4 regions of the Eubacterium sp. 1001713B170207_170306_E7 genome follow, and region 1 is predicted to be linked to each of the others. Evidence: riboswitches for the same ligand, from Rfam matches in the RefSeq annotation. Region 1 holds a riboswitch; each other region holds the start of a gene.
What was found. Region 1 has a riboswitch for cobalamin ahead of I2B62_RS02635 (nitrogenase iron protein NifH). Riboswitches for the same ligand answer to the same signal wherever they lie in the genome.
Positions count from the first base shown of each region.

Region 1 (5,792 bases):
TGGACACAATTCTGTCGCTTCCCCCGTCAATCGTCCACACAGCCGATGCCCACGGAATCGGGGTGATGGCCACTTTGGTGATCTTTTCCGGCAGCTCTACCTGGTTACCGCCCTCATCGGTTATGACACGCGCCACAGCTTTGTCGGTACTCTCCGCGGTTTTTCCGCTGCTTGCACAGCCTCCAAAAATCAAACTGACAGCCAGGCACAGGCCTGCTGCTTTTAACCATGTTTTTTTCATTTTAAACTCCTTTATTTTTAATTACTTAAAAAACTGTTTTAAATACTGACGGCCCTCTCGACCGATAATACAGTAGTCCCGCTTCACATAACGGTTTCCGCTGAGGGCCGGGAAGGGTAAGGGCACCTGAACCGCCGCGTTTTCAGGAAGATACTGAAAATACAGAGGGTCCGCGACAACATAATCCATTTCTCCGGCCAGGCCAAGCTCTAAAGGAAGCTTTTCGGCGATGGTGCACTCCACATTAAATTCATTTTTCAGCACCACACTTATCTGGCGGTTCAGCTCATGATCCCCTATCATCACTGCGTTTTTTAGTTCCTGTTTTAACGGCGCTGTATCCTGGGTCTGGAACACGGCGTCCCCAGTTATGCTCTCCAGAGCTTGACAGGCAGCCCTGACGCCGCTCACGCTGACAGGCATCTGATAAAACCACGGCGTGCCATACTGTTTCTCCATCCATTTCGCCAGTTCAAGGCCCGCTGCCGAGATAACCCAGTTGACCCGTGCTTTGGGCGCGTCTCTGAGTTCGGCGCGCTTTCCGCCTCCCAGCCAGCAAACAGCATATCCCAGTCGGGCAAGCTCACACACCAGCGCATCAAACTGCCGTTGATTTCCGAAAACAAAGGGCGTATACCCAACAAGATTGATCTGTTTTTGGGTGAGCTCACAACGCCGCATCTGCTGTCTTGAAGCAATGGACAGCGCCTGCTTTGTTCCCTCAAGGGCGTCCTGAAAGCCGTTGGTCTGGATGAATACTTTTTCGTTAAGCGTGGGAAAAGAGCTGTCGTCGAGGCCTGTCATGGCAGTCAGCGGTGTGCCTACAATGAACGCAGACTGTCTCTTGTCCTCCTGCATGGCGGCATCTATGCCCTTCTCAATGCTCTCAGCCGAGCCAAGTGTCACCTGGAGGTCGTTCATTCTTGAATACCAGAAAGGCTGTTCCCTGAAATCATCAATGGACCGTGGACAGGAGGCACAGCCCGCGCCTGTTACCAGACAGGCGCAGATCGAGTGGTCCCCTTCAAAAGCAGTCAGCGCGCCGCTGTAATCTGCTGCCAGAGGCGGAAGCGGACAGAGGCGCTCCTCTTTTCCTTCTTTGTGGTTTTCCTGAGCGTGTCCAAATCCCTGAATGATTTCTTCAAGCCGTTCCACAGACTTTTTCTTCCGTTTTTCCATAGGACCCCGTCTGAAAACAGCGACCGGCACATTATAAGGATTATCCGCTTCTGATATCAGCGCCTCAAAATCGGTCTGTATCAAAAGATCTGGACAGGAGACATAGAGCACCACGCCTTTTGTCCCCTGGGTCATGAGAAGCTCCTCGATCATCCCGCGGACTCTGTGTGCGTAGCTACCAAGGGTATACTCCAGCCTGGAAACTGGACAGAGCCTCAGACGGCAAAGCGCTTCCTTCTCCATTGCCCTGAAATAAAGAATACGGAGGCAGGCAGGCGGCCCTACTGCCAGAACACGCACACCCCCGGTTTGGAAAAGAAGTCTGGACAGCGCCTCATCTCCCATGCCTGGCTGTGCCTTCTCAATGGTTGCTGTGTCCATGATGGTTCTCCTTCTCGAGCTGATAGAGTGTTTTACCCAGGTTGTCCATCTCCGCATCGGCAAGAGGTTTCGGAAGTGTCCCGGCTTCCTGACGGGCGATGGCTCTGGCCAGTGTCATAAAGCTTTTTTGCAGTGCTTCACCCTCGTCCTGTTCAAAAACAGTTGTTTTCTGATAGTCGGCAAGCCGAAGTGTATCACTTTGGCTGACAGAGGCCGTAATCAGGCTGCCTGTCCGTTCACCAAAGCGCTCGACCGCCTGATGGTCGGTACCGGGCCGGGCCCGGTTATGGATCAGTCCGCCAAACAATGGCTGCGCCCCAGCAGAATACCGTACAATGCTCTTCATAATATTATTGGCGGCATAAAGCGACATCAGCTCAGAGGAGGTGACGATATATACCTGATCCACACACCTTTTTCTCATAGGCATTGAAAACCCGCCGCAGACCACATCGCCTAAGACATCATAGGTGATTAAATCCCAGCGTTCTTCAAATATTCCTAACTTTTCAAGAGTCTCCAGGGTCGTAGCAATCCCCATTCCCGCGCAGCCAATGCCTGCCTCCGGCCCTCCGGCCTCCACACACGCCACACCCGTCTCACCCATAAACAGGATATCCTGTATGGTCACCTGCTCCCCTTTTTCATTCAGCCTTTGAATGACTGTGGGAATCCGCTTTCTCATCAGGCACCGGGTTGAATCGGACTTGGGGTCACAGCCGATGTGAAGCACCCTTTTTCCCATTTTGGCGAACGCGGCGGAAACATTGGCCGCAATGGTCGACTTTCCAATGCCGCCCTTTCCATAAAACGCGATTCTCTTACTGCTCTTTTCCATTATCTCTCCCATTAAAAAAACTCTTCTGACTGATTCATCAGAAGAGTTCCTCAACACAAGCAACACCCTCTCCCAATGATCCGTTAGGTTAGGTATAGACAAGAAATGTTGAAGTATCCTGACTTGGGTTCATTGCCAGCTGTAACAACTTCCCAGAGAATACTCTCCAGTGTTGATAAAACATACAGCGGCTCCCCCTTACAGTGGCGGCACCGTACCGGATTCTCACCGGTTTTCATACAACAAGTCTTCTATGTAATTTTGCTATATTATATCACGATATCTGATAATTCACAACCACTGCAATTAACTCAATTTTTGATTGCCAGCTATCGTATTTTTTGATAGTATATTTAAAACAGAGGAAAGGAATCGTATCAATATGATCTCTATGCAAAACATGAAATACATTGTCGAGATCGCAAAGCACCACTCGATCTCTGCTGCCGCCAAGTCTCTTTTTGTCTCACAGTCAACGCTTTCCACAGCGGTACGCGAGGTAGAGCAGCAGCTTGGCATCGCAATTTTCAGCCGAAATAATCGTGGCATTGAGGTTACCTTTGAAGGACAGGACTTTCTAAACCACGCCAGGGATATTGTGGAGCAAAGCGAATATCTTGAAAGGCGGTACAAGCACCGGAAAACCCTGCCCATGCGTTTTTCCGTTTCCACCCAGCGGCTTCCCTTCTCGGTCATGTCCTTTATACAGATCGTCGGGGACCTTGAGCTCAGGCATTATGACATCGCCATCCGTGAATGCCCAACACATGAAGTCATACACGATGTGGCGTCCAGACGGAGTGAGCTCGGCATTTTATGCATCAACGAGCACTACCTCAACACCATGCAGAAGCTCCTGGATTCCAGCAATCTGACCTTCTACGAGCTGGGTCAGCTCACCACCTATGTTTTCCTGCGGAAAAAGCACCCCCTGAGCGGCAATGCCTCCCTGACACTGGATATGCTCAAAGAATACCCCTTTGTAACCTATGACCAGGGTGAGGACAGCATGCTGCATTTCTCTGAGGAGATCCTGTTCAATGAAATCTGGGATAAAAACATTCATGTCATTGACCGCTGCTCCAAAATCGCCCTTGTCCGCGGCACAAACTGCTTCAGCATTGGTCCAGACCTGACCAACAGCGACGCTGACCGTATGCATTCCAACATGAGCGAGGTGAGGGCTGTGCGTCTTTTGGATAATGACCAGCGTCTCCACGCCGGATACATTCTCAGGAACGAGCACAGCTTGAGCGCCATCGGCGAAAAATACATTAAAGTCCTGACCGAAAAGATCAAAGCCTTTGAGCGATGGGAGTAAAAAAGGCACAATAAAAAGCCGTATCCTGCACAGGGATACGGCTTTGATTTTTATGAAACCCGACGGGCAATTACGGCTAAACGTCCATCGTTCAGACCGACATTAAAGATACAGGTGGACAGCGTAAGAATCTCGTCACCCGGTTGTACATTCACATCGCTCGCGACAATACTCTGGTTCTTTATGTTCTGGTAATAGGCCAGAAAGCTTTCATCATCGGCAAATTCCAGCTGTCTGTAATCATAGTCCTGCTCCTCCACCAGCACGGCAAAGATTTCCCATACGCCGTCACCGCCCAGCTCCGGCGGTCTTCTGTAAACAATTTTGTTATGCTCTTTGATAAAATCAGGATTCTGATAATAATAGAGCAGATCGTCAAACATGACGTGCACGCCGCTGCGCATGGTGCTGTGCCCATAGATCAGAGAATTCTGGCTTCTGGGCTGCCATTTATAATTCATATCGATAAAGGGAACGCCCCTTTCGTCGGACTCGCCATTAAATGAAGTGTACAGATATTTATCATTATCCGTTGTCTGTACCACCGGGGTATCAATATTGGTTCCTTCAATGCTCAGCCAGCCAACAGTTTCCGGGTTCACCTCACGCAGCGCTGCCCAGTCGATGCTGTTATCCTCCCGGTTGGTAACCTGCATTTTGAGGAGCGGCGTATTATTGGGAAAAAACTCCTTGTAGAGCATCCATCCCGCCGCGGCCAAAAGGGAGAGGATGATCAGAATGATGACGATATCTCCCACAACGCGCACGGCGCTTCTTTTCTTCTTCACTTTCTTTTTTGTCATATTTATATTTATGATCCTTCAGGCTTACAGTCCCTGCGTATTTGTAGGACAGTCTGTTTAGTGCTTCCAGGCCCAAAGGCATTACACCTCCTTTTATGGTTATTCATTATATCAAATCTTTCTCAATTGATAAAGACTTAAATGATAACAAAAAGGATTTTATACCGGTCTTAAAAAAGAATAAAGCTAAAATACGTCAGGGTTTCCGGGCCGTGGGTGTAACGCAGACCGGTTTTGACCACAATGTCCATTACGATGATCCCATAGCCCTCCACCGAGGGAAAGAGCTTGTCTGGATATCGGCAGGGCTCGTGGGGGTAGGTGCACACATCGCAGACCAGGCACCCTTCGGTCGATAAAACAAGGCTCTCGGGCCGGTGTGTCCGAAACTGCTGAGCCACCTTTGCCGTCACTGCCTCATGCCGGATACGCGCTTCCTGCCAGCCCCTTGCGTTGTAGCGCCCCTTCAAGTCTGCCACGGTGGAAAAGACCATCACATTTTTATAGGAGAGGCATTTCATCACACAGTGTTCATAGCTTCCCACAGCCGGGGGGCATGCCCAGGTCGCGTTGAACTGCCCGCAGCTGTTACGCTGGCACAAAGTACGCGTCTGGTCTGAAAAAAGCAGCTGGTCGGTCATTGAAAAGGCGCATTCCTCTACGCCGATTTCCTGAAGAGATGGATGCCTGAATACCGAGGGAGGATTCATTGTTTTTTTATCCGCATGACATACTGTTCTCAAATTATCCATTTTTACCTCAAATTTTAAAGCGCCCTACACGCTTATGCTGTCTTGGGCCTCAGAACAGGCCACTGTTTCCAGTGTCTCCTTGCAATGGGCGCTGCAAAAATGACAGAGCGCATCCGGATTTTCCAGCTCTCTGGCCTTCTGCGGACAATAATACTGATCAAACTGCTGCTCCAGAAACTGGCCGTCAAAATGACTTCCCACCGGGTGGAGCGGCTTCTCCTCGATAAACGCCAGATAGGTACACGCAAGCTTGATCATGCTCTTCTGCAGCTCGCCC
Region 1 is NZ_JADMVE010000001.1:519,087-524,878, reverse strand. It holds gene I2B62_RS02645 (ABC transporter substrate-binding protein) at 1-241, opposite strand, end outside; gene I2B62_RS02640 (nitrogenase component 1) at 263-1,801, opposite strand; gene I2B62_RS02635 (nitrogenase iron protein NifH) at 1,782-2,639, opposite strand; cobalamin riboswitch at 2,732-2,909, opposite strand; gene I2B62_RS02630 (LysR family transcriptional regulator) at 3,022-3,960, shown strand; gene I2B62_RS02625 (class B sortase) at 4,011-4,763, opposite strand; gene I2B62_RS02620 (DUF2284 domain-containing protein) at 4,934-5,515, opposite strand; gene I2B62_RS02615 (DUF2115 family protein) at 5,540-5,792, opposite strand, start outside.

Region 2 (5,792 bases), on a different contig from region 1:
CCACGGTTTTTCTCGCGCGTATCTTATTCAGACAGGCTTCCAGCCTGCCCTCGGTAAAATCGTTATTCAGGCAGTTTGCGTGCAGGTAAATCTCCGCGTCCAGGGTCTCCAGACCCTCCAGATTATTGACGTTGCCAAGTCCAAAGGGCACATCTGCAACCAGAACGATGTCGGCGTCCTGCATCAGCTTTAAGTTTTCCCGCTGCTTTTCCATGGAGATGGTCGTAAAAGGCCGTTCCCCGACAATATCAAGATTCAGCGACTTACAGACCAGCCAGTCGTCGCTGCCCTCATTGATGACGCCGGCGGTTACCCAGTGTCCCATGTCGTCCAACTCCTCAATGACCTTTGAGGCGCCGCTGCCGCCGCAGATCACATGGATGTGAAGCGGATTGCGGGCTTCCTCGCCCTCCAGCACACGGATGGGCACGATCTCCGGCTTCTCAAAAACCGCGTTTTCCCGCACCAGCATCTTCATATTATAAAGCTGTTTTAAATTCCGCTCAATGACCACGTCCGCCGGCGGCCCGTCCGCCACTACCCGGCCGTCCTGAATCATGATCAGGCGTTTACAGTACCGGGATGCCAGGTTGATATCGTGAAGCACAGCCACCACAGTCATATGGTCATTTTTATTGAGCTGGTCGATTAATTCCATCACCTCAATCTGATGGTGCACATCCAGCGCGGAGGTGGGCTCGTCCAGCAGAATAATGTCCGGCTCCTGTGCAATGGCCCGCGCGATGATCACACGCTGCTTTTCGCCGCCGCTGAGCTCATTGAACATGCGGCCTCTGAAGCCCAGCGTCTTGGTCATCTTCATGGCCTGCTCCACAATGCGGTAATCCTCTGCGCCCTCGCGGTCCTTATAGCTCAGATAAGGGTTCCTGCCCATGAGCACAATGTCCTCAACCGTAAAGTCATAGTCGATATCAAAGGACTGGGGCACTACGGCCACCATCTGAGAGCGTTCACGCTGTTTGAGCCCGGCGTTGTCTTTACCTTTGACCACAATCCTGCCGCCAGTGATCGGCAGAAGGCCGGACAGGCATTTGAGCAGTGTGGATTTACCCGTGCCGTTTGAGCCGATAAGGCCGACAAACTCACCCTTGTGGATATCCGCTGTAAAGCCCTTGATGACTTCCTTATCCCCGTAGCCGGTATGGACACCTTCAAATTTCAGCATGACTGAGTTTTCCATTATCGGGTGCCTCCTTTCTTCGATTTACGCAGAAGGTAAATAAAGAAGGGGCCGCCAAAGGCAGCGGTGATGATCCCGACGGGGATTTCCTGTGAGGAAACCGTCCGGGCCAGCGTGTCACAGATAATGAGGAAGGTGCCGCCGAATACCAGTGAAAAGGGCAGCAGAATCCGGTGCTTGGGCCCGGATAAAATCCGCACAATGTGCGGCACCACCAGGCCGACAAAGCCGATAATCCCGGTCACAGAGACCACCGCCGCGGTGATCACCGATGAGACAACCAGCACCTTTTTCTTCAGGTGGTCGGTATTGACACCCAGTTGTGTGGCAGCATCCTCACCGAGAAGCATGATATCCAGCTCCCGGACCGTGGTGAATAAAATCAGGCACCCGATAATAACGTAAGGCAAAACAGTGATTACCTGGCTCCATCCCTTACCGTTCAGACTGCCCATGGTCCAGAACATAATCTGATTCATGCTCTGAACATTGAAAATCATAAGCAGGGACATAAAAGCCGTCAGCGACTGGCTCACGGCGATCCCGCTCAGCAGAAGGGACGCAACCGGCACTTTTCTCCCGACCTTTGAAATGTTGTACACTAAAAAGATCGCCAGAAAGGCGCCTACAAAGGCCAAAACAGCGATTCCGTTCAATCCCAGGAAGCCTGTTGAAAAATGCATGACAATGCCGATGGAAGCGCCCAGCGCAGCGCCGGAGGAAACCCCCAGAATAAAAGGATCCGCCATGGGATTCTTAAAAATCCCCTGGTAGGCTGCGCCGCAGACCGCCAGCGCCCCACCTGTCAGAAAGCCCAGAATGACCCGTGGCAGCCGGACATTCCAGATAATCGCAATGTTGCCGGCAGAGATGCCATCCATATTCACAGGCAGGTGCAGGACTTCATGCAGCAAAATCCGGTTGGCCTCGCCAAAGGGAATGGAGGTAATGCCTACGATGGTGCATAAATAAATTAAGATCAGGCACCCTGCAATGGATAAGGGCATCGCGTATTTTTTTAACTTTATTTTCATCCGTCCTCTTCCTTAACCGTCTGTTTAAAACCTCCGCAGGCGGCTGGCACCTGCGGAGAAGTCTTTTTACTTAAATTGGTCCGGGTAGACCGCTGTAGCCAGAAGCTCCAGTCCATCGACAATACGGGGTCCTGGACGCTGGATCAGGTCGCTGTCCGGAGAAAGCATTTCATAGTAGACAATGGCGTTATTCTTAACCGCATTGATCTGGTCAAAGCCCGGTACCTTTTTAATTTCGTCCGGTGTGGTAAAGAAGGACACATAGACATCCGGGTTCTTTGCGATGATCTGTTCAACGCTCAGCTGCGGCCAGTCTGTGCCGGCGTCGGAGGCAATGTTTTTGGCGTTAATATCCTTGAGCATGTTGCCCAGCAGGGAGTTGTCCCCAGCGCTGTAGTAACCACCGATATCAATAAAAACGGATTTCTGCGGGTCAGCCGCCGCTGCCTTTTCCTTGATTTCTTCGTATTTTTTCGTCATGCTGTCAGTGATTTCCCTGGCCTTATCATTGGTGTTAACCACCTTACCTGTGTTGATGATGGTGCTTTCCACCGCGTCTACTGACATCGGTGTATAGGTAATGACCTTCGCGCCCGTGGCTTCAAGCTGGCTGCGGACGTCATCGCTGATCAGATCACCCGCCAGAATAACGTCCGGCGCCAAAGAAATAATCTTTTCCACATTGGGGTTATTGTAATCACCGATGGTTGCCACCTGGGCGGCTTCCTCCGGATAATTGCAGTAATCTGTCTTTCCGACCACCTTGTCTCCCACACCCAGCGCGAACAGGATTTCGGTATTCGCGGGCGACAGAGAAACGATCTTTGTGGGTTCCTTTTCGATTTCCACATTATTTCCCAGATCATCGGTAATGGAAACGGGATAAGCGGTGTCTCCGGTCACTGCGCCGGACACGCTGCCGCTCCCCTGATCCTTTGAACTGCAGCCCGCCGCGCCAGATAACAGCGCCGCACAGGCCAGGGCCATCAGCAAACTTTTCAATACTCTCTTTTTCATTGGTCCCTCCCAAAAATTTAAAACTGCTTAAAACAAAGAAAACCGACCCCAAAGGAAAGGCCGGATTATTTGTGACATACAATCCTCTGCTTCCCTCCGAAGTGATTATATTGCTTTGCTTCAAGTGTCCTGACTCTTGCTTCCTTCTCCATCCTCCCTTCCCATCAGGATACGCCTGACAGTGGTCTATGAGGATCTTGTCTGCAATTACAGTAGCGGGGGCTGTAGCGGATTTCAACCGCTTTCCTCTAACAAAACAGCATCATTAAGTTGTTAATTGAAGTTTAGCACAAATCCCCGAATTGTGCAATTAGAAATTATTGTTATCCAGGTCCAGACTGCTGCGAACCGCACGGCAGAAATCAAGGGGCTCCCGCTTTTTCCATTCTTCGCTGGCAATGACCTCGTAGGAGATAAAGTCGATCCCCGTACTCAAAATCTCCGGCATGACCTCACCGAAGGGAATCTCTCCCTCGCCCGGTATCCAGTGCCGGTCGATGTGCAGGTCGTTATCGGACAGGTGCAGCGCCTTGATGCGGTCTTTATAGGTTTTGAGGATCTTTCCTCTGCCGCAGTGCAGCATATAATCATGGGAACTGTCATAGCACATGCCAAAATGGTCGGTATGAATGGCGTCCAGCAGGCCTTTCAGCAAAAACGGGCGCGACACATTTTCGACTGCGATATCCACTCCGTACTTCTCTCCGGCCTCCGCCAGCGCTGAGAAAAAGGCTAGGCCGTTTTCCCACTTATAGGGGCCGAGGTCCAGATCATTGGTGTGCACCACCACAGCCGGAATCTCAAAGGTTCGGCAGTCCCGCACAAAGCTGACAAAGGTTTCTAAAAGCTCTCTGGTTTGTGCAGGCTCCTTTTCCCAAATGTCGTTATAACCAATAAAGGGCGCGTGAATATTGGTGATCCCAAGCTCTTTGCTCCGCACAATGTCTGGAAATTTTTCTTTTTCCAGATGGTAGGGCTCGCACTCGTCCTCCCAGGAAATCATGACCTCGTCAAAGCCGGCGGCTTTGATCACGTCAATGCGCTCCTCAAAGGGCATGAAGTAGCCAAACCACGAAAACATACTGTATTTCATTCGTCTCTCCTATTCATTCTGAAGCCTGGGGATGCTCAGGTCAAAGGGCGGATACACAACGCCCTTCTCGGTGATGATGGCCGTAACATTCTGATGCGGGGTGACGTCAAAGGCCGGGTTTTCCATGCGCACGCCGTCCGGGGCAATCTGCTGTCCCTTGATATGGCTGATCTCACGGGTATCCCGCTCTTCAATGACAATATCCTCGCCAGACCACATATTAAAATCAATGGTTGAGGTCGGCGCCGCCACGTAGAAGGGAATACCGTGAGCCTTTGCCAGAATGGACACGCTGTAGGTTCCGATCTTGTTAGCCACATCGCCATTTCGGGCAATGCGGTCCGCACCTACCACCACACAGTCAATCTTTCCCTGCTTCATCATCCAGCCAGCCATATTGTCTGTGATCAGCGTGACCGGAATGCCGTCCTTGTGCAGCTCGTAGGCGGTCAGACGGGCTCCCTGCAGAAAGGGTCTTGTCTCATCGGCGTAGACGGAAATTTCTTTCCCTGCCTCCCAGGCGGCGCGCACAACACCGAGGGCTGTCCCGTAATCGGCTGTGGCGAGGGCGCCTGCGTTACAGTGGGTCAGGATGGTATCCTTGCGGTGGATCAGCTCTGCGCCGTAAGCGCCCATATCCCGGCACATCTGGATATCCTCGGCGCAGATGGCGTCCGCCTCGGCTTTCAAAAGCGCCGTGATCGCCACCGGTGTTTTTTCCGCGTTGGCCTTGATCACGCCTTCCATCCGGTCCACTGCCCAAAACAGGTTGACCGCGGTCGGCCGGGTTGCACGGAGCACCTGGCAGACAGTCTCCATTTCTTTTAAAAAGGCCTGCTGCGGCAGCTTCTCAAATTCCAACGCGCCAAAATAAACGCCGTACCCGGCAGTCACGCCGATGGCCGGCGCGCCGCGGACAATCATATCCACAATGGCGACGGCAATCTCACGGTAGTCGGTGTAACTGTGCGTTACCTCCTCGGTTGGCAGCAGAGTCTGGTCAAGCATTTTTAAAGCGCCGTTTTCATAATAAACAGGTTTCATCATTCTTCCTTTCTCGGTATCTGAAAAAGCCTCCCTTGGTTAAGGGAGGGCAGAATGTCAAAAACTGTGAGACAAAGCCTTTTACCTAAGTAAGAAAAAGCGTCCTGCGAGTACTGCACTCACATCTGCATTTTCTTCACTGAAGTTAACGCCTGATCTCTCCATTGTCCGGCTGTTCCAGTAAAACGGCACGATTCCTGACCGTTATCCGCAGCGCCTGGACCTTTTTCCTTATCTGGATAAAAGGCGCAGTCTCGTGCTGCGCTAACGCTTTGACAATCTGGCCTCACCTATATTTTAAGGGAGGTATCTTTTTTTATATGCGTTCAATCATCTTAAAAATCAGCTGTTTTACACGGTCGTTGTTATCCTCGAGCACGCGCACCACATCCTCAGCCTGTAC
Region 2 is NZ_JADMVE010000002.1:313,532-319,323, reverse strand. It holds gene I2B62_RS06800 (ABC transporter ATP-binding protein) at 1-1,201, opposite strand, end outside; gene I2B62_RS06795 (iron chelate uptake ABC transporter family permease subunit) at 1,201-2,235, opposite strand; gene I2B62_RS06790 (ABC transporter substrate-binding protein) at 2,302-3,252, opposite strand; cobalamin riboswitch at 3,354-3,529, opposite strand; gene I2B62_RS06785 (sugar phosphate isomerase/epimerase) at 3,563-4,345, opposite strand; gene mtnA (S-methyl-5-thioribose-1-phosphate isomerase) at 4,355-5,389, opposite strand; gene I2B62_RS06775 (MTAP family purine nucleoside phosphorylase) at 5,706-5,792, opposite strand, start outside.
Region 2: it holds a riboswitch for cobalamin, as region 1 does, so the genes downstream of both, I2B62_RS06790 (ABC transporter substrate-binding protein) here and I2B62_RS02635 (nitrogenase iron protein NifH) in region 1, are expected to answer to the same signal.

Region 3 (5,792 bases), on a different contig from region 1:
AATTCGTCCAGCATACCGTTAACCATGTTGGTGACTGTTTTATAGCCACACATATATTTTCCAGCACCTTCAGAAACCCCCAGGATAACAGGTGATCTCTGTTCGTTGGCCGTCTGAAGAACCGCTTTGGTCCATTCAAGGTTATTGATGTTGAACTGTCCCACACCATAATGGCCTGCTTTTGCTTTGTTAAGCATTTCTTTTGCTGATACTAACATAATCGAATGATCCTCCTAAAAATTTGAGTTTAACTAACTGTCTAAATTATATATTAAGTGCAAAAAAGTCTCAAGAGCTATACGAATTTTTCCAGTGCGAAAACCCGGGTTAATCATTTGCAGATTTTATTAAAGCGGTTTCATCGCAGAGGATCAGGACGTCTTTTCCTTAATTTCATCGGGCTGCTCTGAGTATAGAAGCTTCAATTTGTTCTCTGAATACTCATAGGTATGCCTGTAGGTATTTTCAATAATTTTTCCCAACAGGGCGGTGTCATTGTTTGTGACAGCTTTCGCAAGCTTATCCATATCGCCGTATAAAAGCCGGTCAACACGATCATAATCGTCGTTGCTGACAAAGGTTTTAAGGATAACGCCATAGGCCAGCTTAATCTTCAGATGCTCATAGATATTCTGCATGGCCGGGGACTGGATCGATGTGATCAGAGTATCGGTTAGGACGGTGGTGACGCCGCGGCTGTAACGTCTGCTTTCCAGAAAGTTGAGAATATATTTTTTATCCTCCTCAGTCATGGATTTGAAGGCGTCAAAAGCGATGGCCTTGCAGGAGTAGCGCAGAATCTGAAGGCTGCTCAGATATTCGTCAAGCTGACCGAGGACCTCTTGCGAATGGGGACGCTCAAAGACGATTTGTGTACCCTTTCCATTAAAGGTTCTGGTCAGACCGAGGGAGTTCAGGATCGACAGGGCCTTGCGAACCGTAACCGGCGATACGCTGTAAGTTCTGCGCAGCTCTGATTCGGAAGGAAGGAAATCGCCGGCCACGTTGCCGGATTTTTCGCTCTCCCACATAATGTCACTGGCAATCCTTAAATAGAGCGGTGTCGGCGCGTTGTCGATAAACCAGTTGAAATGCTCGGCCTCCGCGGGCGCAGGCGCGTTGGCTATATGGACAGCGTCAAAGCGTTTGCTGATTTCATTGAGCCCCTGGAGCAGCAGGTGGTGAAAATGTTTAAAATTCTGCTTAGCAGCGTAATCCAACAATTCTTTGTACCAGCCCTTAATGTCTTTTTCAGAAAGCCCCTCATGGAGCGTATGGCCGGTAAAGCTGCTGTGAATGGAATCAATCCGGACAAAATCACAAAGCTGCTCAAAAAGCTCGATGACAAAAGGATTGTCTGTTCGTCTCAGGATATTGCGGACAAACCGGCAATGAAAAGCGAACATTTCAATCGGGTTGGCAGAATCCAGGTTTTCGGCCATCTCATAAAGAGTCCTGTAATCCTCGCGGCTGCATCTTGAAACGCCATATGTCGTGATGCTGGGTAAGAGAATGGAAAGCATCCGGTATATGTCACTGATGCCATGACGCCGGTTTTCAAAGCGTTTTTCATAGGCGCCGCGGTGCTCCGGCAGGCGGCTGTCAAAAATTACCTGAGCGTTTTTACCATGGGAGCAGAATATAAGATTATTCTCCTGCAGCAGACGCAGGGCTTTTCGAACGGAATTGCGACTGGCACCCATTTGTTTGCTGATTTTAGGCTCAGATGGCAGGGGGTCACCCAGTTTTAATTTGCCGTTGTAAATATCATCCTCAATCTTTTTGCAAATAAATAGATACAATGGAATTTCTTTTTTCAAAACACAATCTCCTTTGGGGGTATTTTAACAGTATAACACCATTCAGTAAAACATACATCTAAATTGAGAAAAAATTATAAAGAAATCCCGTTTTATTTAACCTTTACCATATCGGCATTAGATGTATAAAGCTTCGGAATCAGGTATACCCTTTTTGAAGAGAATTAAACATAGAAAAAATATCTTTAAGGGAGCAAAAGTCTGAAAAGATTCTAAAACAGGTTTTTTACATTGAAAATCCGGGTAAAAATAAAAAAACAAATAAATAAGGATATAATTGGTTGAATTAAAATGATAACTTCAATTGCAGATAAAAAGTTTTTAAATAAAGAGATTGCTTTGACGGAAGATTCGATTTATAATAAAGTATATATATTGGGAAAACTAAATAGAAATTGCGGCATCCGGAAAGTGCTGGCACACTTATCCGGCTTGCGCAGGTGCACAACCACCATACACAACGGCCCTGGGGGGCACGTACCGCATTACTTATTATAGGCTATTTTTGTGCTAAAAACAAGAGGACAGCCTATAAATAAGTGGGCTTATTTGTGTTAGCATTTTATAAAAGTGTCATATAACTGTGCATGGTTGGTGTAATCCTGCACAGTTTTTTGTTTGGTTTTCCCTGAAATTATAGGAGAAGACAATGGAATCAAGGTTAGATCAAAAGGCAATCGGCCAGCGTATCCGGCAGCGTAGAACATTTTTAAATATGAGCCGTGAGGATCTGGCGCGCAAAATTGGGATTACACAGACTTTTTTAACAGACATCGAGTTGGGAACCAAAGGCTTTTCCTTAAAAAGCCTTGAGCGTTTCTGTGAGGCGTTAAAAATGTCTTCGGACAGCATCCTGTTTGGCAAGAGCTTGGATGAAAAAGAAAAACATACCGCACTGCTCGATATTCTGGAGCACTGCCCGGATGAAAAAAAGGAATACGCAGAAAGAATGATGATGCTCTTTTTAATGAGCCATGAAACAACAAACCAGTAAAGCGATATAAAACGACCGGAATCTGGGAAGAGACACCGGTTTTTTTATTGCCTGAAATCCGAGTACAGAAAATATGTGAATTATTCGGCAGAATTGGCAAAAAACTGCTTATTTCCCCTAAAAAGGGGTAGCGCCTGAGTCGGATTGGTGATATAATTGGAAACGAAAATCGAATAGGAAAGACTAATGTAAAATCTGTTTTGGATTCTTTCGTTTTTGCCCCGGTAAAAACAAAGGATAGAGGGAATCTGGTGAAAATCCAGAGCGATCCGGTCACTGTAATTCGTTAAGTCTCCTTATGATGCCACTGGAATGAAAACCGGGAAGGCGAGGAGAATATAATGCGATGAGTCAGGAAACCTACTGAACAGAGTGCTAATAATTACCTCCAGGGAAAAGGGAACTTAGTAACGTTAATTTAATTGTAATATCCGCAGTAAACAGCGTGGATAGATAATTCTGTTGACAAACCTCTTTTTTTTACGGAGACGTAATAAAAAAGAGGTTTTTTATTTTTTAAATGAATGAATTGATTGAAGGAGAAGGATTGAAATGAAGTTAGTTGTAGTTGGGATCAATCATAAAGACACACCTCTGGAAATCAGGGAAAAGGGTGCTTTTATCAAGCGGACCGTAAAGGAAGGCATCGCAGGCCTTCTGGAAGAAGCGTGCATCGAAGAGGTGATCATTCTTTCTACCTGTAATCGAAGCGAAATTTATGTGGCGACCCGCGACGTGGAAGCGGCAGGCCAGGTGCTGAAAAGTTTTTATACCGAGGAAAAATCCAGAGAGCTGGAAAATTACCTGTTCTGTGAAAAGGGGAGAGACGCCATCCTTCACCTTTACCGGGTGGTGACCGGACTGGATTCGATGATTCTTGGAGAGGACCAGATTCTGGGGCAGGTAAAGGATGCCCTTGAGCTGTCCCAGTCTGTGCACGGCTGCGGTAAATATTTAACCAAGGCTTTTCGGGAAGCCGTCACCTTTGCGAAGAAGGTCAAAACTGTTTATAAAATTTCAGAAACCCCGCTCTCTCTGAGCTCGACAGCGGTTAAGCATGTTAAAAGAACCTATGAGGACTACGCGGATAAAAAGGTGCTGATTATCGGTTCGGGAAAAATGGGACTTCTGGCGCTGCGTTATATGGCGGCAGAGGGCTTTAACAATGTCTATATGACCAACCGGACCTACCATCCGGGAGACGAGTACCGGGATATCTATGAGGGTGTCAACATGATCCGCTACGAGGACCGCTATGAGGCCATCGGGGAGATCGACGTCATTATCTCGGCGACGGCCTCGCCCCATGTTGTCTTAAAACGGGAGCTCATGCCAGCGCGCCAAAAACCGCTCATGGCCATTGATCTGGCGCTGCCCAGGGATATTGATGAAGGCATCTCGGAAATGGAGGCTGTCGAGCTGCTGACCATTGATAATTTCAAGGACATCATTGACGAAAAGATGCACTACCGCGAAAAAGTAGCGGAAAAGATCGCCCTTGAGATCGAAGAGGAAATCGACGGGCTCATGGTCTGGATCACCAAGTCTAAGGTGGACAACATGGTGGGGCATTTTAACCAGGTTTCTGGCCAGCTGGCAGACGAGACCATTGAAATCCTCAATAAGCGCTATCAGTTTGAGGGGAAGGATAAGGAATTTCTGGAAAAAATTGTCCATTCAAAATTCCGTGAGATGGTCATGCCGTCCATCAAGCAGCTTAAAACACTGGACAGCGAAGATGATATCCTGCGTTTTGAAAAAACGCTGGCTTTTCTGTTTTCCGGGGGTAATGCGGAGGCGCCCCAATGAGAGGGCCGGTTCTGCTTAACTTTACCGGAAAAAAGGCCCTTGTCATCGGCAGTGGAAAAGTAGGAATGCGCCGGGCCGAAACCCTAGCCGGGTATGGGTGTTTTGTGACCTGTGTGGATAAAAATATGGAGATACCAGAACACCCAGCAGAGAATATCCGCTATGTTAAAGCCTACTGCCGGATTGAGACAGCCCTTGACGGCATGGACCTGGTAGTGGCGGCGACAGACCAGCGCGACCTGAACGCGCAGATTCTTGAAAACTGTAAGCTGCGGGGCATCTGGTGCAATGTGGCGGATGACCCTGAGCGTTCTGATTTTATTTTTCCCTCAGTGGTAAGGCGCGGCGATTTGACAATTGCGGTCTGCACCGACGGCGCCAGCCCAACGCTGACCACCCAGATCAAAAAAGAGCTGGAGGAAAAATATGACGAAAGCTACGCTGAACGTCTCAGACTGCTGAAACAGCTGCGGCGGCATATCTTAAAAACAGCGCCTTCAGCGGCGGCTAAAAAGAGACAGCTTAAAGAACTGGCCGAATTGACCATTGAAGAATTGCAGAGAGAAGTGGAGAAAATATGAAAATAATTGTAGGCTCAAGAGGCAGCAAGCTGGCTGTAGTCCAGACAAACTGGCTTCTTGAGGAATTAAGAAAAGCCAACCCGGCGGTGGATTTTGAACTCAGGATCATCAAGACAAAGGGCGATAAAATCCAGCACAAAGCCCTTGATAAAATTGGAGATAAGGGCATTTTCACCAAGGAGCTGGAGGATGCCCTCATAAGCGGTAAAATCGATATGGCGGTTCACAGCATGAAGGATATGCCTTCCGCGCTACCGGAAGGGCTGATCCTCTCAGTACCGCCCATGCGTGAGGACCCGAGAGACGTTCTGCTGACGCCGCATAAAATAAAATCCGTCCAGGAGCTGCCCCAAAACGCCGTCATCGGCACTGGAAGCAAACGCCGGATTTACCAGCTGAAAAGTATCCGAAAGGATTTTGAGGTGGTAGGGATCCGCGGCAATATCGATACCCGTATCCGGAAAATGCAGGAGCAGAAGCTGGATGGAATCATTCTGGCGGCGGCAGGCCTTAAACGCATCGGCGCTTATGAAAGCGCGGATTACACCTGTGTTCCCCTTGACCCGTGCCAGTTTGTATCAGCGCCTG
Region 3 is NZ_JADMVE010000002.1:328,124-333,915, forward strand. It holds gene fba (class II fructose-1,6-bisphosphate aldolase) at 1-218, opposite strand, end outside; gene I2B62_RS06855 (GntR family transcriptional regulator) at 372-1,820, opposite strand; gene I2B62_RS06860 (helix-turn-helix transcriptional regulator) at 2,470-2,814, shown strand; cobalamin riboswitch at 3,009-3,197, shown strand; gene hemA (glutamyl-tRNA reductase) at 3,367-4,623, shown strand; gene I2B62_RS06870 (bifunctional precorrin-2 dehydrogenase/sirohydrochlorin ferrochelatase) at 4,620-5,204, shown strand; gene hemC (hydroxymethylbilane synthase) at 5,201-5,792, shown strand, end outside.
Region 3: it holds a riboswitch for cobalamin, as region 1 does, so the genes downstream of both, hemA (glutamyl-tRNA reductase) here and I2B62_RS02635 (nitrogenase iron protein NifH) in region 1, are expected to answer to the same signal.

Region 4 (5,792 bases), 210 kb from region 1:
GATCGGCAAGGAAATCATCCGGGGCAACCTGGATGAGGACCAGGTGGTCACCGTCGACTTTAGAGACGGCCACTTTGTCATTGAAAAATAATGAAAACCCATGTGAGACCGGTGCAGATACGCACTGGTCTCATACTGTCAAAGAAGTGGCGCAGCCGAAACTGCGCCTTTTATCCAGATAAGAAAAAGTGTCCAGGCGCTGTGAATAACGGCCAGGAGTCGAGCTGCTTTATCAGAACAGCCGGACATTGGTGATATATCGTATAGACTTTAGTGAAAAAGATGCAGGAAAATGGGCAGTGCCCGCAGGACGGCTTTTTCTTCCTTAGGTAAAAGACTTCGTTTCTTGAAGTTTTTAATACGTTGAGACCGGCGCAGATTTGCGCCGATCTTTTTTTACAAACAAAACGGCAGACAAAAGCTTTATCCGGCATAAAAAGAAATGACCAGAGGCGGAAAGCATGCTATAATCGTCATATACCACCGGGAACAGTGCGCCGGACGGCCATATTTGTTTTCAGGCACTGTGAAAAAGAACATTCAATATTGTGGAGGAACGACGATGAGTGAGCCATTGCATTTTAAGACCCGCGACGCGTTCAGACGCTGGCTGGAGGATAACAGCCAGTCCAGCGAGGGCGTCTGGCTGGTGTTTGGAAAAACAAAAGCGTTTGTGACGCTAAAAGCAAGCGAAGCGCTGGAGGAAGCCCTGTGCTTTGGGTGGATCGACGGCCAGATGAAGCGGGTAGACGACCAGTCCTATATCAAGTATTTTTCCGCGCGCAGAAAGAACAGTCAATGGTCCGAAAAGAACAAGGCCCTGGTCGAAAGGCTGGAAAAAAGCGGACAGATGACAGATCTCGGCAGAGAAAAGATCGAGGAGGCCAAAAAGAACGGCCAGTGGGCCAGCGCCGCAGGGCCCACCGCCATCACCGCCGGACAGATCGAGGCAGTGGGCGGACTGCTGCGGGAAAACGAACTGGCCTATGCCAATTTTCAAAACATGCCGCCCTCTGTGAAAAAGACCTATACAAGAGCCTATCTCGACGCCAAAACAGAGGCCGGCCGGACCAAACGCCTGGCGTGGATGACCGGACGGCTGGAAAAAAATCTGAAGCCTATGTGAGGAGGCAGCCCGGCGCTTCGGTTCGGCTTTTACTTCCCTAAGTCTTAAAAGGCCTGTAAAACATTTACAGGCCAGTGCATTCCAGGATATAATAAACTTAAGAACAAAAGGAGGGTCTGAAAATGCCTTTATTAAAAGAAGATTACACCGAAAAGCCCATAAGTCTGGAGGAGTTTGAAAAGCTTCCGGCCGACGAGCAAAAGGTTTATGAGCTCATCGACGGAATGGTGATGATGACACCACGGCCAAATGTCGCGCACCATGATATTTCAGGAAATCTTTACTTTGCGTTAAAGACTTACCTGACAGGAAAACAATGCAAAGTGTACAACGAACTGGAAATACGCCTGAATAAAGATGTTTTGGTGCCGGATCTCAGCGTGCTGTGCGACCCGGATAAATTCACCGACCAGCGTTATGAGGGCCCGCCTGCCATTGTCATTGAAATCCTGAGCCCCGCTACCTACCGCAACGATCTTTTCGTCAAGCTCAATAAGTACCAGCTGGCCGGCGTTCGGGAATACTGGATCGTGAACCCTAAGGTAAAGGCTGTCACCGTTCATTATTTTGAGCATGAAACCGCTGCAGAATTCACTGCAGAGGATACCCTGGAATCCAAAGTGTTTGAGGATCTGAGTGTTTCGCTAAAGGCTGTTTTTGAGTAAGACAGCAGAGAATCTCATTATTTTGAGATTCTTTTTTAATTTTTGTAAGATTTTGCTTCTGGGCGCGTCTTGGGGCTGACAGGCTCCTCCCATTCGCCGGTTCATGATTTTTTTACGATTCTGTTAATCATGCTTCCTGTTTCTGCTGCTCTGGTTTATCAGTCGGTCAAAAAGCGTCGGCTAACGAAATATTATTGGGCTTAATAAATTCTTAAAAATTGCCTTTCTCTGCGCATTTGTTGTTATTCAGGTCAACCTGTACTATAATGATAGTCAAAATCAAACAGAAATAATTCAAGCGAGGTGAAGCATGAAAAATTTTAGTATGCCGGAAACGGTCAGTCCGTTTTTGGAGCAGGAGGAGCTGGAACGGTTAAGCCAGAGTCTTGAGAAAAACGTCTCCCGGGAAGCGGCAGAGGCGCTGGTCCGCCGTGTCCCGCTGCGGCCGGGAGCAACGCCCAAAGAGAGGGCCGAGTGGGTAAACCGCCTGTCGGAGGAGCTGGAGGCAAGCTTTGACCGGGAGACCATTATCAAAATAAGAATGGGCTGCCACTGCAACGAAAACGGCCGGCTGGAGGAAACCGCTGAGGCTTTCAGAGCGCTGTACCAGTCCAACGGCCAGAATCTGGAACGCTTTGTCAGCCACCTCAACAAGAGCGGCGCGGGCTGGCGCATCAAGGGAGACGCGCTGTATACCAAAATGTTTACTTGTGAGTGCCCCATGCTGGAAAAGGCAGAGCCCTCCCCGTCCCTGACCTGGTGCTACTGCACCGCCGGGTACAGCAAAGCCTTCTTTGAAGCCGTATTTGAGCGGCCGGTAGAGGTCGAGCTGCTCCAGACCATCAAGCAGGGGCATGACTGCTGCCTGTTGAAGATTACAGGAATCCTTTAAGTTAAAACAGATGTGAGGAGGTTAAAACCAATGAAATCAAAAGCATGGGACTGGGAGAAAAACCAGTCGGATTACTGGCTTACCCCCTGTGTGGAGAGTCCCTATCTCGCGGAGCGCTGGCAGAGCAGGGGCTTTTTGCGTTTTCTGGATCTGGGCTGCGGCCTTGGGCGGCACGCGGTTTACATGGCTCAAAAAGGCTTTGAGGTCACCGCCGCCGACCTGTCCGAGTGCGGCGTTGCGCACACCCAAAAATGGGCCGGGGAGGAGCAGGTTCCCCTCACGGCCTGCGTGGCCGATATGCTCGACCTGCCCTTTGAGGACAACACCTTTGACTGTGCCCTGGCCTACAATGTCATCTACCATACGGATATTGCGGGCTTTCAGGTCGCTCTGGCGGAAATCCGCCGGGTGCTGAGACCGGGCGGCGAGCTGTTCCTCACGCTCATTTCCAAGAGCAGCTACGGCTACGAGCATGCAGACAGCAGCCGGCGCATTGACGCCAACACCCTGCTGTCGGAAAAGAGCGGTACTGAGACGGGCGTGCCCCACCTCTATGTGGATCTGGCAGACATCCAGCGTTTCTTTAAGGACTGGCAGCTTGAGGACAGCCTGAGAGAGTCCTGTGTCCATAACCTTGAGGCCCCGCAGGACTACAGCACCCACTGGAGCCTTATGGTCCGAAAATAAATCCGGCCGATTGGATATTGACAAGCATGGTGGAAGCAGGTATAATGATAAAAAATGAATAACCTTTGAGGTGCTTAGCAATAAGAGAATAGGGAAACCGGTGAAAATCCGGTGCGAACCCATCACTGTAAACAGGGACAAAGCCTGAAAGCCACTGGAGCAATCCGGGAAGGCGGGCCGCGGACGAGCTGTAAGCCAGGAGACCTGCCTTAAAGAAGAAATGCGTGCAGGGGGATAATGCAGCGGCGTGTTTGAATAAACGAAATCTCGGAAAATGGGACCGATGAGCAGAGTGCTTATCGGTTTTTTTATTTACCAAAAACCGGGCGGGCCTGTTTTCCACGGGGAGATGTTCATATCCAAAAGGATTTGACATAAAATTTCAGTTTAATGGAGGAAAAGATGAAAAAGAAAGTGATTGCGCTGATGTGCGCGCTGCTTCTGCTGGTTCCGGTATTCGCCGGGTGCAGCCAGAACGGGGATTCAGCAAAGGCGGAGAGCATTACCGTGGTGGACGATACAGGCCGTGAGGTAACCATTCCACAGCCCCTTGAAAAGGTGGTGGTGGCCAACCGCTACAATTCTGAGCTGATCCGTGGGATCGGCGCCATTGACAAGGTGGTGGCCGTGGATAAGAATACGGCCCAGGACCGAGTGTACTGGAGTCAGTTCGACCCGGAAAATGTCATCGGCAAGGGCCAGAGCGAGCTGAACTATGAAAAGATCGCTGAGCTGGGCGCTCAGGTACTCATTACTCCGGACAACGGCACCTGGGAAGAGGACATTAAAAAACTGGAGCCCTTCGGCATTCAGGTGGTCGTGGTATCCGGCTATAATAACGCCGAGCTGCCAAAGGAAATCGAGATTCTGGGCAAGCTGTTCGGCAAGGAAAAGGAAGCCGAAAAGCTTACCAAATTCTACCAGGATAATATGGATCTGGTGGCGGAAAAAATCAAGGACGTCAAGGGAAGCAAAAAGGTGTACTGGGAATACGGCGACCCGAATACCACCTGTATCCCGGGAACCAGCAATGACGGCTGGAACAGCATGCTGGTCAACGCCGGCGGTGTCAATATTTTCGGCGATCCTACCATTACCGGAAAGACCATCGACCCGGAAAAGATCCTGCTGGAGGATCCGGACCTCATCATCAAGACCTCGTCCGGCCCGGCCCTCAAAAATACCGGTGTCTACACGCCGCCGACAGCTGAGGATTACAGCACCATCTCCAGCGAAATGCTGAGCCGCGCGGGCTGGTCCGATTTAAAGGCCGTCCAGAATGACGATTTCTATGTGACCACTGGCTTCTGCGCCGGCGGACTGGGCAAGATGATCGGAACCGTTTATACCGCGAAATGGCTGTATCCCGAACAGATGAAGGATGTTGACCCCGACGCGATCTTTGACGAATGGATGGAAATCCAGGGAGTTGATCCGGTAGAGGGACACGTTTTCCAGGTTAAGCATCAATAGCTATGGAAAAGCAGCCATCGTTAAAGGCCTATCACAAAAAACGAGCGGCTCTGATGCTGGCAGCGGTGATCCTTCTGGTCATTGCTGCCTTTTCCAGCTGCTTTGTCGGCGTTGCCAATGTGACCGTGGGGCGGGTGCTGGCCACCCTGCTGCCCGGCGGCCATTTTATGGGCGCGGCGGCCCTGAACCAGACCGAGCTCACCGTGCTCATGCAGCTGCGCCTGCCGCGCATCACCATGGCGCTGGTTTCCGGCGTGGGCCTGGGTATCAGCGGGCTGGTCATGCAGGCCATCACGGGCAATAAGATGGCAAGCCCTTTTACCACCGGGCTTTCAAACGCCGCGGCCTTTGGGGCTTCGCTGGCCATTATTTTTGGCTTTATGCCCTTTGGCAGCAACCAGGTGGGCACAGTCCTGATGGCCTTTGTATTTTCCTTTATCTGCGCCGCCATGGTGTACGGCATCGCCTCGGCCAAGGGCATGGGCAAGACAACGATCATCCTGATCGGCATTGCCCTCAACTATTTCTTTTCAGCCCTGAACGCCAGCATGCAGTATGTGTCCAACGAGCAGCAGCTGTCCGCCATTGTCCACTGGACCTTCGGCAGCCTTTCGGAGATCACCTGGGAGCAGATCATCGTGGTCTCGGTCATTCTGCTCCTGACCTTTCCGTTTATCATCCGGTTTGCATGGCATTACAACCTGTTGTCCACCGGCGATGAAAGCGCGGTGGCGCTGGGCGTTAATGTCATGCGGCTGCGGCTGCTTTCGGGCATTGCGGTCACGCTTATTTCCTCGGCCATTGTCAGCTTTACCGGGGTTATCGGTTTTGTGGGACTGGTGGCGCCGCATATCGCCAGGCTTTTGATCGGCGGCGACTACCGGGCGCTCATACCGCTGACGGCGCTTTCGGGCGCCATCCTGCTCATCGCGGCGGACACCGTGGGCCG
Region 4 is NZ_JADMVE010000001.1:306,069-311,860, forward strand. It holds gene clpB (ATP-dependent chaperone ClpB) at 1-91, shown strand, start outside; gene I2B62_RS01635 (YdeI/OmpD-associated family protein) at 563-1,126, shown strand; gene I2B62_RS01640 (Uma2 family endonuclease) at 1,249-1,791, shown strand; gene I2B62_RS01645 (DUF6144 family protein) at 2,102-2,683, shown strand; gene I2B62_RS01650 (class I SAM-dependent methyltransferase) at 2,714-3,370, shown strand; cobalamin riboswitch at 3,422-3,597, shown strand; gene I2B62_RS01655 (ABC transporter substrate-binding protein) at 3,773-4,843, shown strand; gene I2B62_RS01660 (iron ABC transporter permease) at 4,846-5,792, shown strand, end outside.
Region 4: it holds a riboswitch for cobalamin, as region 1 does, so the genes downstream of both, I2B62_RS01655 (ABC transporter substrate-binding protein) here and I2B62_RS02635 (nitrogenase iron protein NifH) in region 1, are expected to answer to the same signal.